DNA from 2 places in the Ferrimonas sp. genome. Region 2 is predicted to be linked to the other one. Evidence: predicted binding sites of a transcription regulator. Region 2 holds the regulator's gene; the other holds the start of a gene.
The links. Region 2 encodes sigma-54, which starts transcription at its own class of promoters, with help from an activator protein. Its sites were predicted from a motif close to GTTGGCACGNNNNTNGNNT; they were not measured.

Region 1 (4,411 bases), on a different contig from region 2:
AAGGCGGACACCGACGCGATGGCCGGGGTGACCCGCTGCCGCGAGACCCTGGCGGAGTGCCAGGTGAAAAACCAGCATAACAATCAGCTGGCTGACCAGTCTCTGGCCAGCCTGGGTCGCCTGCAGCAACTGCTTAATGCCACCCGAAACCCTAATGCCCTGACCTACAACCAGGAAGGCTCCACCACCACGGGCGGACGCCTGGGCAAGGTGATCAAGGCCTGAAGGTAAACAGTTCAAAAAGAGAAGCCGGCGATGAAGCCGGCTTTTTTTATGGCATCAGGCCCATTAGCGCCTATGTGCCTGGGCCCGCACCATATCCATGGGCTGCCAGCGAGTGTAACTGGAGCCCGGCATCAGGGTCCCCACCGCCTGCTCCAGCTGCACCTGTTGAATCACCAGGATATCTTCGGAGTCCGGGTCACGATTCCACCACCCCAGTTCCCCCTGCTGGCGGTTCTGCAAAGAGACCCGATCCCCCACCCGTACACCATGGCGGCTACCCAGGTTGATGGTGACCCGCTCCTGATCCACAGAGAGCACCCGTCCGTGAAGCGGACGACAGTGCAGGGTGCCGTCGATGTCCTGGGCCATGGCCACCACCTGCTGGCGAATCTGCCTGCCGTAGTCACTGTTCCAGAAGTGGCTGGAGCCCAGCTCCACCGCGTCGCTGCGCTTGAAGGGCCAGTCGCCCTGGGTGCGGTAGCGCTTATGCCAGATCATCTGCCCGGTCAGGCCGTCATAGATGTTGAGGTTGGCCCCGAAGTAGCGGTTGCGGTCATCTTCAAACCACCCCAGAGTGGTCTCATGAGGATCCAGTGTCAGATCATCGATGGAGATGGCCACAATATACTGACTGTTGTCGTCCCGGCTCATCTCCCTGGCCCACTGCTCGCCGTATTCCTGGTTCAGCTGACCAAAGCTGACGCTGATGTCACTGCGCTCATGGGCAAACAGAGAGGTGGCCTCGCCATTGATGGTGTTGGCCAGCAACCGGGTCAGTGCGGCATCAAACTCATAGAGGCTGCCCGGTACCAGGTGCTGCCGATGCACCACATCGGCCCGTGGCAGAGTCAGGGCAAAGCGAAAGCCGGCGCCGGCACACTGATTGCCCACGGCGCGGACATCCGCTCTCAGGGTCACCTCCAGAATGCCGTCACCGATCGATTCAGACAGCAGCTGATACTCCCCTACCTGAGTCAGTTCCGTGGCTGGCCCCAACACGCCGTTTACCATGATCTCGCCCTGGCCAGATTTCGCCAACGCGTTCCGAATCGCCTCCTCCCGCGCCTTGGTCAGGTCATCATTGCCTATGGGGGCGCTGCCGCTCAGGGTCAGCCACTGGGCCGAAACCGGTGCCGCCAACAGGCAGACACCGAGCAGAGCCAGGTGTATGGGGTTAGACATCGCTTTATCGTCCTCAATGCAGTTGGCGTAAATAATGCAATGACTGTGCCTACATTTGCCACTAAAGCGCCGGGCTTCTTGGCCGATATGATACAGAGAACCGTGAATGCCCAAGCCACTGGAGATAGCGATGAAAAAGGCCATAGGCGTCCTGTGCCTGTTTTTGTGGGGCTGTGCCACCCCTCCGGCAGAGCCACCGCCACAATACAGTGTGAGCGGCAAAGGTTTGCCGCACAGCAGTGCCGTGATTCATCTGGCCCAGCGCATCGCCGAAGATCTTGAGCGCAATCACGACCTGCCGGACAAGACCAAGCTTATCGCGGTCACCACCCCGGTGTGGCTGGATGAGCTGGAGAGCAGTGGCCGGCTCGCCCTGCAGCTGGGTGACGGTCTGGTTGGCGCCCTGCACCAGAGAGGGTTCAACCTGGTAGAGCTCAACAGCAGCCAGCAGATTCGGGTCTCCAAGCAGGGCAACCTTATTCTCAGCCGGGATTATGAACGGCTGCAAGCCAGCCTGCCGGTGAGCCAGGTGCTGATTGCCACCCTGAGCCGGGACAGCAGCGGGGTGATCATCAACAGTCGCCTGGTGGATATCGCCAACAACAGGGTGGCCTCCACCTCCCAGGCCTTTCTTCCCTGGCAGGAGTCCTCCGGCTACCTGGAGCAGAGCAACAGCATCACGGAACAGGGTGGCCTGCTCTACCGACAGGAGCAACCAGGAAGAACACCGGTGAGGGAGGTAAACCCATGAAACGACTCGCAGCCGCTGCGCTAATTTTCCTGGCCGGGTGTCAGAACAACGCTTATGTGGAGTATGAGCCTGTCCCACCCCAGGAGTTTCCCATACTCACCGCCAAAGGGATCGCCCCCATCTCGGCCCAGTTGGGCGATAACCGGGACCTGAAGGTGCAGCAGGCGATGCGGGCGGCCAAACTGGATGCCTACCGGGAGCTGGCAGAGCAGATCTATGGGGTGAGGGTGTCAGGCACCGGCCGGATGGACCAGCAGCTGCTGCAGAGCGACCAGTTCCAGACCCAGGTGGATGGCCTGGTGCGGGGTGCCGAGGTGGTGCGCATCTACCCTGTGGGTGACAACTATGTTGCGGAGCTGAAGCTGGACTATAAAAAGGTGTGGCAGCTGTATCAGCAGGCGCCGAGGCAGAGAATCAAAAACGTGATCTATTACTGATAAATTGGCGACTGACGCCTTATTAGTGAATAAAACTGAAAAGCGGAGGCCGATGCCTCCGCTTTTTTGTGACCTGGATCCGATCGAGTCTCAGTGTCGATCCAACCTGTGCCACTCTCCGTTGTCCAGTTTGTTAAAAACTCGTCGGAGCAGTTGGGCCATATTCAGGTAGCGGGCACGGGCCCCGAGCGGGGCAATCTGCTCCCCCGCTTCCAACATGCGCGAGCGCAGGTCATCACACCAGGCGACCAGCTGTCTGGGCAGCAGTTGCTGGGAACGCCAACCCAACCAGTACAGGCCCTGAAGGGGCAGGCTCAGCAGGAACAGGGTACTGGCGACGATCTGAGGCAAGCTCTCGGGCCCCAACCACTGAAGCTGAAACCACAGGCAAAACACCGCCACCGGAGGCATGACCCGGATGGCCAGTTCAGTGGCTTTTATCACCCTGTACTCTGGAAACAGAGGGGCCAGCTGAACCGCTCTGGGCCACTGTTTCATGTAGTGATTGCCACATCTCAGTGTTTCAAAAAAGGTCATGCTTCACTCTCCTTTATACAACGGGAGACGGATCACAGATTCGTTAAGTGTATCACGTCCTGATTCCGCTTCTTCAGAAAAGTATGGGTAAAATGGTCATACCTTTCTAGGAAGATGGTTGAATTTCGGCCCATTAGGGGACCTGAAAATGCGACATCGGTCGCAGATACAGCGGGTCTATACTGTAACTTCTTACCATCTTCGGTCGTTATCGACTTAACCGCCCCAGGGCGCAGTCGGTTGTACGCAAGTAAATCACTTAGGTGTATGAATAATGAGCAAACTTGTTCTCGTTCTTAACTGCGGTAGCTCCTCCCTGAAATTCGCCGTAATCGATGCAACTAACGGTGACGAGCACCTGTCCGGTCTGGCAGAGTGCTTCAACCTCGAAGATGCCCGCATCAAGTGGAAGCTGGATGGCAACAAGGGCGAAGCCGCCTTGGGTGCCGGTGCCGCCCACTCCGAGGCTCTGGACTACATTGTTGGTACCATCCTGGCCAGCAAGCCTGAAATGGCTGACCAGCTGGTTGCCATTGGTCACCGCATCGTTCACGGTGGCGAGAAGTACACCAAGTCCATGCTGATCACCGATGACGTTCTGGCCGGCATCGAAGAGTGCGCTTCCCTGGCTCCTCTGCACAACCCAGCTCACCTGATCGGTATCCGCGCTGCCCAGGCTGCCTTCGCTGCCCTGCCACAGGTTGCCGTATTCGACACCGCTTTCCACCAGACCATGCCTAAGGTTGCCTACAGCTACGCCATCCCTCAGAAGCTGTACCGTGAGCACGGCATCCGTCGCTACGGCATGCACGGCACCAGCCACCTGTTCGTATCTGGCGAAGCCGCCAAGGTACTGGGCAAAGAGGTTGCCGACACCAACGTTATCACCTGCCACCTGGGCAACGGCGGTTCCGTAACCGCAGTTCGCAACGGTCAGAGTGTTGACACCTCCATGGGTCTGACTCCTCTGGAAGGCCTGGTAATGGGTACCCGTTCCGGTGACCTGGATCCTGCCATCATCTTCCACCTGGTAAACAACCTGGGTTACACCCTGGATCAGGTGAACAACATGCTGAACAAAGAGTCCGGCCTGATGGGTCTGTCCGAGAAGACCAACGACTGCCGCGGCATCGAAGAGGGTCACGCTGAGGGCGACGCTGGCTGCACCCTGGCTCTGGAAGTGTTCTGCTACCGCCTGGCCAAGTACGTGGCTTCCTACACCGTGCCTCTGAAGCGCGTTGACGCCATCGTATTCACCGGCGGCATCGGTGAGAACTCC
Region 2 (4,411 bases):
ACTTGGCTTCCATGCTGAAGCAGATGGGTACCGGCCTGTATGTGACCGAACTGATGGGCCATGGTGTGAACGGGGTGACCGGGGATTACTCCCGCGGCGCCGCTGGTTTCTGGGTGGAGAATGGCATCATCCAGTATCCGGTGCACGAGATCACCATCGCCGGCAACCTGAAGCAGATGTACCGGGATATGGTGGCGGTGGGTACCGATGTGGATCCCCGTACCAGCATCAAGACAGGTTCCATCTTGCTGAGTGCCATGAAGGTCGCCGGCAACTGATCGGGGCTGGTGTGCCAATGAGATAAAAAACCGGAGCCAGGCTCCGGTTTTTTTATTCTGATTCGTCGAAGCGACCGCTGAACAGCTGGGTGACCGCTTCCAGGGCGGGCTCGGCGTCCTGGCCCTCGCAGATCACCGTCACCTCCTGCCCCTGGCAGGTTTGCAGCATCAGCAGGCCCAGCACACTGTCGGCACTGGCGCTCTGGTCTCCGTGGATCACCTGGATACGGGCGTCGTAGTTATGGGCCAACTGCGCCAGCCGGGTGGCGGCGCGGGCGTGCAGGCCCAGCTTGTTGACGACTTTAAGGGTTCTTGTCAGCTTCACGTTTGTCCAGTTCACGGTGACGGACCGAGGTCTGCTTCTGTCGCTGACGGAAACGTTGCTCCAGCTGCTCGGCGATGTAGACACTGCGGTGCTGGCCACCGGTACAGCCGATGGCGACGGTCAGGTAGGCGCGGTTGTTGCGCTCCAGCATCGGCAGCCAGTTGAGCAGGAAGTTCTCAGTGTGTTCGATAAAGCGCGCCACTATCCACTCCTTGGCGAAGTAGCGCTGCACCGGTTTATCCAGACCGGTGAGCGGTCGCAGGGCGGGATCCCAGTGGGGGTTGGGCAGGAAGCGTACGTCAAACACGTAATCGGCATCCTTGGGAATGCCGTGTTTAAAGCCGAAGGATTCAAACACCAACAGCAGCTCCCGCTCCGCCTGACCCAGCAGGCGGGTGCGCATCTCATCGGCCAGCTGATGGACCGACAGGCCGTCGGTCATGAAGCTGTGATCGGCCAGGTCGCGAATGGGGGCCAGCAGTTGGGTCTCTGAGGCGATCGCTTCCGCCAGGGAGGTGCCGCTGCGCGACAGGGGGTGCAGCCTGCGAGTCTCGCTGTAGCGCTTGATCAGGCTGGTGTCTGACGCGTCCAGGAAGTAGATCTGTTTTTCGATGGAGTCCGGCAGGTGCTTCAAAATCTCCGGGATCTGTTCCGCCTGGTCAGGCAGGTTGCGGATGTCCAGGCTGACTGCCAGGGTGTCGCACTGATCCAGCATCTCCTCCACCAGGGAGGGGAGCATCACCGCGGGCAGGTTGTCGACACAGTAGCACCCCAGGTCTTCGAGGACCCGAAGTGCGACGGATTTGCCGGCACCGGAACGTCCGGAGAGGATGATCAGCTTCACGAGGTCACCAGGGCATAAAGCTCCGAGTCGGTACTGCATTTACGCAGGGCCCGGCAGGTCTCTTTGTCCTGCAGGGTCTTGGCCATGGCGGCCAGGGTGGCCAGGTGCTCCTGTACCGCGTCCTCGGGGACAAACAGGGCAAACAGCAGGTCCACAGGCTTGCCATCGATGGCGTCGAAGGGGATCGCTTCGTCGCACTTGATGAACACGGCAATGGGGCGGTCGATGTTGGCTAGCCGGCCATGGGGCAGGGCGATCCCCTTGCCGATGCCGGTGGTACCCATCTTCTCCCTGGCCAGCAGGCTTTCAAACAGCTGCTGGGGGTTCAGGTTGCCGTGATGCTCGCCCGCCAACTGGGAGATCATCTCCAGGGCGCGCTTCTTGCTTAGGCCCGGAGCGGCGATGGTGGCGCACTCCGGGCTGAGTAACGTGGATATGTCCATGATTAATGGCGTGAAATTTTCTCTTTGTGCTTGATGACCTGACGGTCCAGCTTGTCGATAAGGCCGTCGATGGCCGCGTACATGTTGTCGTGGTGGTGGGTCGCGTACACTTCGCGGCCACTCAGATTCAGTTTGGCTTCGGCGGTTTGCTGTGTTTTCTCCACATTCAGCACCACGTAGACGTTGGAGATATGGTCAAAGTGGCGCTCCAGCTTGTCGAACTTGGTGTGCACATAATCTCTCAGAGCGGTAGTGATCTCGACATGATGACCGGTCAGATTGATTTGCATATAGGTTCCTCCTTTTTTGCTGGTTACAGCTGTTTCCGCTGATTGGATGGAGCAATGCCCAGGGCTTCCCTGTACTTGGCGATGGTCCGTCTCGCCACCTTGATGCCCTGTTCTGCCAGCAGCTCCGCCATTTTACTGTCACTGAGAGGTTTCTTAGGATTCTCTGCAGCAACCAATTTTTTAATTAAAGCACGAATTGCCGTGGATGAGCACTCGCCGCCACTGTCTGTGCTGACGTGGCTGGAGAAGAAGTACTTCAGCTCGAAGATGCCACGGGGCGTATGCATATATTTCTGGGTGGTCACCCGGGAGATGGTGGACTCGTGCATGTCCACCGCTTCGGCCACATCGTTGAGCACCATGGGCTTCATCGCTTCGTCGCCGTATTCCAGGAACCCCTGCTGGAACTGGACGATGCAGTTGGCCACCTTGAGCAGGGTATCGTTGCGACTCTCCAGGCTCTTCAGGAACCACTTGGCTTCCTGCAGGTGACCGCGGACGAACTGGCTGTCCGCCTGGTTGCGGCTGTTGCGGCTCAGGGCCGCATACTGCTCGTTGATGCGGATCTTGGGCATGGTGTCCGGATTGAGCTCTACCACCCAGCGCCCCTTGCGCTTGGAGACGGCCACATCGGGAATCACGTACTGGTCATTGTCGCTGACCAGGGCGCTGCCGGGACGAGGGTTGAGGGTCTGGATCAGATCCATCGCCTCCTTGAGCTCCTCCTCCTTGAGGCGGGTCTTGCGCATCAGTCCGCGGAAGTCGCGGTTGGCCAGCAGATCCATATTTTCCTGAATCAGCATCTTGGCCTCAGCCAGCCAGGGAGTCGCCCCATCGAACTGACTCAACTGCACCAGCAGGCACTCCGCCAGATCCCGGGCACAGACGCCCACAGGGTCGAAGCGCTGCACTCGCTTGAGTACCGCCTCCACCTCGTCCAGCTCGACCTCGTCGTCGCCCATGGCTTCGAGAATATCCTCGGCAGTCTGGGTCAGGTAGCCGCGTTCATCGGTGGCATCGATGATGGCCACCGCGATGGCGCGATCGGTATCGGACATGGGGGTCAGTTCCATCTGCCACAGCAGGTGGCCCTGAAGGCTGTCACCGGTGCTGCCCTGGAAGGGCATGTCATCCTCCCGACTGGCCATGGGGGCCGGGGAGGATGTGTAATATTCATCCCAGGAGGCGTCGACCTGAAGATCATCCGGCATGTCGGTCTGACTCAGGGCCTCGCTGGTGTCCAGACTGGCGGCTTCCGGGGCGGGCTCGAGCTCATCCCGGGAAGGGGCATCCGGGGTGTCGGGGACGGCTGGGCTCAGATCCTCCTCGACTTCAAGCAGGGGGTTGGCATCCAGGGCCTCCTGAATCTCTTGTTGGAGATCCAGAGTCGACAGTTGCAGCAGGCGAATGGCCTGCTGCAGCTGCGGGGTCATGGTGAGCTGCTGTCCCAGCTTTAGCTGTAGAGAAGTCTTCATTTACAACAACCTGTCCTTATTCCTTCTTGTTTTTTCCGGTTGTATTCCTGGTCGGGAGTTCAAATTACTATAGCTTGAACTGGTCGCCCAAGTATACCGAGCGCACCAGCTTGTTCTCGAGGATGGCGGCGGGTTCGCCCTGGGCGATCAGCTCGCCGTGGCTGACAATATAGGCGTGTTCACAGACGTCCAGAGTTTCACGGACGTTGTGGTCGGTGATCAGTACGCCCAGGCCGCGGTCCCTCAGGTGCTGGATGATCTTCTTGATGTCGATCACCGAGATCGGGTCGACGCCAGCGAAGGGCTCGTCGAGAAGGATGAATTTGGGATCGGCGGCCAGGGCCCGGGCGATCTCCACCCGGCGGCGTTCGCCGCCGGACAGGCTCATCCCAAGGCTGTCGCGGATGTGGGTGATGTTAAACTCTTCCAGCAACTGCTCCAGTTTCTCCACCCGCTGGGACTGGCTCAGCCCTTTACGGGTCTGCAGCACCGCCATCAGGTTGTCGTACACAGACAGTTTGCGGAAGATGGAGGATTCCTGGGGCAGGTAGCCGATCCCCTTTCGGGCCCGGCTGTGCATCGGCAGCAGGGTGATCTCCTCACCGTCGATGAGGATCCGCCCCCGGTCGTTCTGCACCAGGCCCACCACCATGTAGAAGGTGGTGGTCTTGCCGGCGCCATTGGGGCCAAGCAGACCCACGATCTGGCCGGTGCTGACCTCAAGGCCAACATTCTTGACCACTTCCCGGCCCTTGT

Region 1: ACN0RV_RS16370 (flagellar assembly protein T N-terminal domain-containing protein) is a predicted target of sigma-54. The motif match lies at 1,442-1,460, and genes of this name have one in related genera.

Annotation. Positions count from the first base shown of each region.
Region 1 is NZ_JBLXDO010000022.1:53,470-57,880, reverse strand. Features, by position in the region: gene flgN (flagellar export chaperone FlgN) at 1-225, shown strand, start outside; gene ACN0RV_RS16370 (flagellar assembly protein T N-terminal domain-containing protein) at 289-1,407, opposite strand; gene ACN0RV_RS16365 (FlgO family outer membrane protein) at 1,538-2,158, shown strand; gene ACN0RV_RS16360 (LPP20 family lipoprotein) at 2,155-2,595, shown strand; gene yfbV (terminus macrodomain insulation protein YfbV) at 2,686-3,132, opposite strand; gene ACN0RV_RS16350 (acetate kinase) at 3,404-4,411, shown strand, end outside.
Region 2 is NZ_JBLXDO010000001.1:342,776-347,186, forward strand. Features, by position in the region: gene pmbA (metalloprotease PmbA) at 1-278, shown strand, start outside; gene ACN0RV_RS01595 (HPr family phosphocarrier protein) at 331-603, opposite strand; gene rapZ (RNase adapter RapZ) at 581-1,447, opposite strand; gene ptsN (PTS IIA-like nitrogen regulatory protein PtsN) at 1,444-1,890, opposite strand; gene hpf (ribosome hibernation promoting factor) at 1,893-2,180, opposite strand; gene ACN0RV_RS01615 (RNA polymerase factor sigma-54) at 2,204-3,655, opposite strand; gene lptB (LPS export ABC transporter ATP-binding protein) at 3,723-4,411, opposite strand, start outside.